Regions from separate parts of the Actinomadura citrea genome, predicted to be linked through region 1. Evidence: riboswitches for the same ligand, from Rfam matches in the RefSeq annotation. Region 1 holds a riboswitch; the other holds the start of a gene.

Evidence for each region. Region 1 has a riboswitch for ZMP and ZTP ahead of BJ999_RS23530 (serine hydroxymethyltransferase). Riboswitches for the same ligand answer to the same signal wherever they lie in the genome.
Region 2: another riboswitch for ZMP and ZTP. It lies ahead of BJ999_RS37170 (bifunctional methylenetetrahydrofolate dehydrogenase/methenyltetrahydrofolate cyclohydrolase); the one in region 1 lies ahead of BJ999_RS23530 (serine hydroxymethyltransferase).

Annotation. Positions count from the first base shown of each region.
Region 1 is NZ_JACCBT010000001.1:5,020,998-5,024,389, forward strand. Features, by position in the region: gene BJ999_RS23525 (class I SAM-dependent methyltransferase) at 1-249, shown strand, start outside; gene BJ999_RS23530 (serine hydroxymethyltransferase) at 253-1,524, opposite strand; ZMP/ZTP riboswitch at 1,578-1,664, opposite strand; partial or broken gene BJ999_RS44055 (EamA family transporter) at 1,769-2,584, opposite strand; gene BJ999_RS23540 (Lrp/AsnC family transcriptional regulator) at 2,694-3,185, opposite strand; gene BJ999_RS23545 (MFS transporter) at 3,263-3,392, opposite strand, start outside.
Region 2 is NZ_JACCBT010000001.1:8,137,622-8,141,013, reverse strand. Features, by position in the region: gene BJ999_RS37185 (GAP family protein) at 1-276, shown strand, start outside; gene BJ999_RS37180 (hypothetical protein) at 455-631, shown strand; gene BJ999_RS37175 (GNAT family N-acetyltransferase) at 661-1,254, opposite strand; ZMP/ZTP riboswitch at 1,383-1,468, shown strand; gene BJ999_RS37170 (bifunctional methylenetetrahydrofolate dehydrogenase/methenyltetrahydrofolate cyclohydrolase) at 1,533-2,393, shown strand; gene BJ999_RS37165 (FHA domain-containing protein) at 2,578-3,309, opposite strand.

The sequences.
Region 1 (3,392 bases):
GACCCGGTCACCCAGATCGCCGACGACCGCGTGACGATGACCATCACCGGGGAGGGCGCGGAGCCGCGGGTCGTCCGCGACGTCGTGCCCTACCGGTTCTGGACGGCCACCGAGCTGGACGCCGCGATCCGCCTCGCGGGCGGGCTGGAGGCGGTCGCGCAGTACGGCGACTTCGGGGCCGGCGAGGACGCGGTGCCCCTCGCCGACCCCGGGGCCTGGCGCATGATCACGCTGCTGCGCCCGCGCTGAGCGTCAGGGCACGGACCGCCAGCCGGGCATCGGGTAGGACGCGAGCAGGTCGCGGACCTGCCCGGCGACCCGGTCCAGGACCGCCTCGCCCCGCTTGGCCGTGGCCTGCACGACCTCGTCGATCCACGCCGCGAGCTGCGGCATGTGCTCCTCGCCGATCCCCCGGGTGGTGATCGCGGCGGTGCCGAGCCGCAGCCCGGACGGGTCGAAGGGCTTGCGCGGGTCGAACGGGACGGCGTTGTAGTTCAGCTCGATGCCGGCGCGGTCGAGGGCCTGCGCGGCGGGCTTGCCCGCCACTCCCTTGCCGGTCAGGTCGATGAGGATGAGGTGGTTGTCGGTGCCGCCGGAGATCAGGTCGTAGCCGCGGTCCAGCAGCGCGGCGGCCAGCACCTTGGCGTTCGCGACGACCTGCCGCGCGTACCCGGCGAAGTCCGGGCGCGCCGCCTCCTTCAGCGCGACGGCGATCGCGGCCGTCGTGTGGTTGTGCGGCCCGCCCTGAAGGCCGGGGAACACGGCCTTGTCGACCGCCTTCGCGTGTTCCGCCGTCGAAAGGATCATGGCGCCGCGGGGACCGCGCAGCGTCTTGTGCGTGGTGGTCGTGACGACGTCGGCGTGCCCGATCGGGGACGGGTGCGCGCCGCCGGCGACCAGGCCCGCGATGTGCGCGATGTCGGCGGCCAGGACCGCGCCGGCCTCCCGGGCGATCTCGGCGAACGCCGGGAAGTCGATCGTCCGCGGGACCGCGGTGCCGCCGCACCAGATCAGCTTCGGCCGCTCCTTGAGGGCGAGGTCGCGCACCTGGTCCATGTCGACCCGGCCCGTGTCGGCGCGCACGTCGTAGCGGACGGGCCGGAACCACTTGCCGGTGGCCGACACCGACCAGCCGTGCGTGAGGTGGCCGCCCATCGGCAGCGACAGGCCCATGACCGGGTCGCCGGGCTCCAGGAACGCCATGTAGACGGCAAGGTTGGCGGGCGAGCCGGAGTAGGGCTGGACGTTGGCGTGCTCGGCGCCGAAGACGCCCTTCGCGCGCTCGATGGCGAGCAGCTCGATGGGGTCGACGTTCTGCTGGCCCTCGTAGTAGCGCTTGCCCGCGTAGCCCTCGGAGTACTTGTTGGTCAGGACCGTGCCGGCGGCCTCCAGCACCGCCTCCGAGACGTAGTTCTCCGAGGCGATCAACCGGATCTTCTCGTACTGGCGGCGGGCCTCGGCCTCCACCAGCGCGGCGATCTCGGGGTCCTGGCCCTGCAGATGGGGTACGGCCGGTTCGTGCATCGTGAGCCTCCGCGCTGCTCGCGCCGGGGCTTCGGGCACCCCGGCGAAGGGGACCCGTACACCCAGGCGCGCGGTGTGCGGACTACTTTCGCTCCCCGGTGGTCGTCTCCACCTTGACTGCGCCAGTCGCGTGGACGCCATCATACCGGGCCGTCCCGCGCCCGCGCGGCGCACGCGCGGGGACCGAGACCAGGAACAGTCCGCCCATCAGCAGCAGGGACCCCGCCGCGACCGGCGCCGACATCCGCTCACCGAGGACGACCACGGCCAGGCCGGTGGCGACGAGCGGCTCGGCGAGGCTGAGCGTCCCGGCGGTCGCGGCCGCCACCCGCCCGAGGCCGGTGACGAAGAACATGTACGCGGCGGCGGTGGCGGCGATCCCCAGCCAGGCCACCAGGGCCGCCGAGCGCGGCGCGGCGAGGGCGGGCAGCTCCGGCAGCGTCCAGGGCAGCAGGGCCGCTCCCCCGGCCAGCAGCGTCACCGATACCGCGCCGGCCATGCCGATCCCCTTCATCCCGGCACCGAGACCCGTCAGGATCTTGGCCGACACCGTGTAGACGCCGAAGCACGTGCCGGCGACCAGGCTCAGAGCGATCCCGGCCGGGTCGACGTGGACGGCCTCCCCCGGCACCATCAGCAGGGCCACGCCGCCGACCGCGCAGGCCGTCCCGGCCCACCAGCGGCGGCCGAGCCGGGCGCCCAGGACGACCCGCTCGCAGAGCCCGGTGGAGACGGGCGCGAGCCCGAACACGACGGCGGTCGCGACGGCGGCGCCCGTCCGGTCGACCGCGCTGAAGAACGACGCCTGGAAGGTACCGGTCGCGGCCGAGGCCGCCACGAGGGGCGGCCAGGTCCGCCGGGTCAGCGCCAGGAACGCGCGGCGGTCCGCCACGAGCACGAGGACGGCGAGGACGAGCCCGCCCGAGAGGATCCGGGCGCCGCCGACCGCGACCGGGCCCGCGGACGGCCCGGCCAGCACCTGCGCCGGCCCGACCGTCCCCCAGAGCACACCGGCGGCGAGCACCAGCAGCGCACCGGCTGAGTTGTTCCATCGGTTCATGCCGCCGAAGCTAGGCGAACATGCGGAGTTCGGTTCTCTGGGCCGTCATTCGTTCGGTCCACTGGGCTCGCGTCGTCATTCCTTCGCTCCAGCCGGGCGACCCCGGGCGTCAGATGTAGGGCGTTCGCCCGTCGGGCCGGTGGGCCGACGGAAGTTCGGACTGCTCCACCGGCTGCACGTAGTCGTACACGACGATGGTGCGGACGTCCACGTACTCCTTGCGGCGCGCCAGCCGGTCGAGCACGAAGTCGCGGAGGTAGGCGGTGCTCGGCACGGCCACGTGGACGAGCAGATCCTCGTTCCCCGTCACCACGAAGACCCCGATCGTCTCGGGCATCGAGGCCATGCTGTCGCGGGCGGACTCGATCGCCTCGCGCGACTGCGGCCGGATCCTGATCGATATCAATGCCTGCACGCCGCGTCCCAGCCGCTCCAGGTCGGCCGCCGCGTGGAACCCGGTGATGACGCCCCGCGAGCGCAGCGCCCGCGTCCGCTCCAGGGCCGTCGACGGCGCGATCCCCACCGCCTCCGCCAGTTCGCGGTTGGTCTGCCGCCCGTCCCGCTGCAGGCGCCGCAGGATCGCCTGGTCGACCGCGTCCATAGGGTTCCTCCCGAACTGCCCGGCGGACGCCGAACTCCCGCGCGGGAATCGCGCCCGGACGTCCCGTTCCCCGAAGATTATTCGCCCCGGGCCGGGCCCGCCACCGGGCCCGCGGCAGGGCCGGCCATCGTGCCCGCCACGGCCAGGAGCGCGCAGGCCCCGACCCCGGTGAGGGCCCACGCCGCGCCCGCCGGGCCCAGGTCGAAG
Region 2 (3,392 bases), 3.1 Mb from region 1:
TTCAAGACCGGGCTGCTGCTGATCATTCTGATGCCCTCCGACATCATCGTGATGCTCACGGTGGGGGCCAACCTGGAGCAGCACCACGAGGGCGTGGCGGCGGCGGCCGTCTTCATCGGGGCCACCCTCCTGGTCGCGGCGCTGCCACTGCTGGGACTGCTGCTGTTCCACAAGCGCGCGGAACGCGCCATGCCCCGCGCGCGGACGTGGATGACGAACAACAGCTGGATGGTCAACATCCTCTGCTGCCTGATCTTCATCGCGATCATCCACTGACGGCGGACCGGCCCGGCGCCGCGCCCCTGCTTCCGCGGCCCGTCCTTCCGCGACCCGTGCTTTCGCAACCTGTTTCCCGCCGCGGGACCGCGCACCGCCGCCGGACGGGTACCCTCAGGCTGCCGCGCCCCCTGACCCTCCCTTGACCTCGGCGCGGGCGTTCCGTGGTGGAGGCGGGATGAATCTGCTGATGTCCCTCATGCTCGGCGTGGTCTACCAGGCCGACCTGCTGCTGATGGAGTCCCGGCAGGTGATCGGGCTGGTCGCCGCGTTCCTGGCCGCGGTGCTCGCCGCCCAGCTCGGCTGGCACGGCACCGACCGCCTCATCGGCTGGCGCCAGCGTTCCGAGGACTGAGCGCCCGGGGCCGGCCGTACCGGTACCGCTCAGCGCAGTCTCGCGCGCAGGGCGCGTTCGGCGGCGGGCCAGTCGTCGTCCGTCATCGCGTAGGCGGCGGTGTCGCGGATCGAACCGTCCGCGCGGATCCGGTGCTTGCGGTGGACGCCCTCGAACGACGCCCCGAGCCGCTCGATCGCCGCACGCGACCGCTCGTTGCGGGCGTGCGTGTGCCAGCCGACCCGGATCGCCCCGAGGTCGCCGAACGCGCGTCCCATGAGGAGCAGTTTCGCCTCGGTGTTGAGGCCCGTCCGGTGCCACCGCGCCCCGATCCAGGTGTGGCCGATGCACAGGCCGCGGTCGGACGGGGAGATCTCGTAGTACGACGTCGTCCCGGCGACCTCGCCGGTCGCCGCGTCGATCTGGACCCAGGGCACGCGCAGCCCGCGCTTGCAGGCCGCCAGCGCCTTGTCGACCTGCGCGCGCATGTCCCCGGCGCTCTCCGGCTGCCGCTGGCTCATCCACGTCCACAGGTCCGGGTCCTTGGACGCCTCGAACAGGCCGGCGGCGTGCTCGGCGGACAGCGGCTCCAACCGCACGTATCGCCCGGTCAGGACGGGTCGCTCGAACCATTCGTCGCTCATGGGGAGCACGTTAGGAGCCTCGGGACGGCATCCGGCAGAGCCACTTGACGCCCTTTTCCGCAAGCCACTCGTGCGGCCTCCTCCCGTGAGGCCGAGTCGCCGCCGTCTCCAGGCGGCCGGTTAGCATGGGGGGCCTACGCGACTGGCGCGGTCAAGGTGGATCACCACCGGGGAGCGAACGACAGTCCGGACACCGCGCGCCTGGGTGGACGGGACCCCTTCCGGCCGGGCTCTGGGCCCGGGGCCCGGTCCCGCCCGAGATCCACGCGGAGGAACGCATGACGGCACAGATTCTGGACGGCAAGGCCACGGCCGCCGAGATCCGCTCGAACCTCAAGGTCCGCGTCGAGGCGCTGCGCGACCGCGGCGTCTCCGTCGGGCTCGGCACCGTCCTCGTCGGCGACGACCCCGGCAGCCACTCGTACGTGAACATGAAGCACCGCGACTGCGCCGAGGTCGGCATCGAGAGCATCCGCCGCGACCTGCCCGCCACCGCCTCGCAGGACGAGGTGGAGCGCGCCGTCGCCGAGCTGAACGCCGACCCCGCCTGTACCGGCTACATCGTCCAGCTGCCGCTCCCGAAGGGCCTGGACGAGCAGCGCGTGCTGGAGCGCATCGACCCGGCCAAGGACGCCGACGGCCTGCACCCGGTCAACCTCGGCCGGCTCGTCCTGATGCAGCCCGGCCCGCTGCCGTGCACGCCGAAGGGCATCGTCGAGCTGCTGCGCCGCTTCGACGTCCCGCTGAGGGGCGCCGAGGTCACCGTCGTCGGCCGCGGCATCACCGTCGGCCGCTCCCTCGGCCTGCTGCTGACGCGCCGCACCGAGAACGCGACCGTCACCCTCTGCCACACCGCCACCCGCGACCTCGCCGAGCACACCCGCAGGGCCGACATCGTCGTGGCGGCCGCCGGGGTGCCCGGCCTCATCACCGCCGACATGGTCAAGCCCGGCGCGGCCGTCCTCGACGTGGGCGTGTCCCGCGTGGACGGCAAGCTCGCCGGGGACGTCGCCGCCGACGTCCGCGACGTCGCCGGCTGGGTCGCGCCCAACCCCGGCGGCGTCGGCCCGATGACCCGCGCCATGCTCCTCGCGAACGTCGTCGAGGCCGCCGAGCAGGCCGCCGAGCCGACCGCCTGATCAGGCGCCGTCCTCAGACAGGACCGCCCGGAGACGGGCGCGCTGCGGGGGCCGCCACCGGCACCGAGGTGGCGGCCCCCGCCCGCGTCGCCCTGGGCCGCGCCGTCACTTACGCGGCCGCATCGGGGGCTGAGCGATCGCCCTCTGGTTGCGCTGCCGGGGGAGGGCGACCGCAGGTCTCACATCAGCTGGCCCTCCGTCCCGCGGCCGTGCTGTGCGCCGGGCGGCCCGGGGCGTGAGCGTGACCGGTCGTGCCCGGCCGGCGCGTCTCGGTGGTGCCGCGCACCCCGGGGACGCGCCCGTCGACCGGCGGACGGCCCTGCTGGGGCACGTGCACCGGCGGCAGCGGGCGGACGAGGCCCATCGCGATGACCTCGTTGGCGAGCCGAGTGCGCCGGTTGGCGCCCTCGGGGATCCGGAACTTCTGATAGAGGCGCAGCAGGTGCTGCTTGACCGCGGCCTCCGTGACGACCAGCTCGCCGGCGATGTCGCGTGCCGTGGCCGGGGCCACGAACGCCTCGTCGGACAGGGCGGGCCGGCACAGCGAGGTCAGCACGTCGACCTCCCGGCGGGTGAGCTCGGGCGCGACGGCGCGCCGCAGTTCGACGTCCGGGTCGACCTCCTCACGGGGGATGCCCCCCAACCGGCAGCGCGCCGTGCCGAAGCTCACGACGTCACCGTCCTCCAGCACGCGACGGGCGATCGGCCGGCCGTTGACGCGCGTCCCGTTGCGGGACAGGCCCATGTCCACCACGTAGACGTACGGGCCACGACGGACGATCTCTGCGTGCAAACGGGACACACTCGGGTCGTCGAGGCGGATGTCCACTCCTCTCCCTCTCCCGACCGTCGTCACGTCGGGGCGCAGCGGCACCACCAGCCCGCTGTCCTCGATCCGCATGAACGGCCCCTCCACGGCAGTCCTCCCAGCTAGTTAGCGACCCCTGTCTGCCGGGTTACCCGGGTGCCATGCCGTCACACCCTCCTACTGGCGAGTAG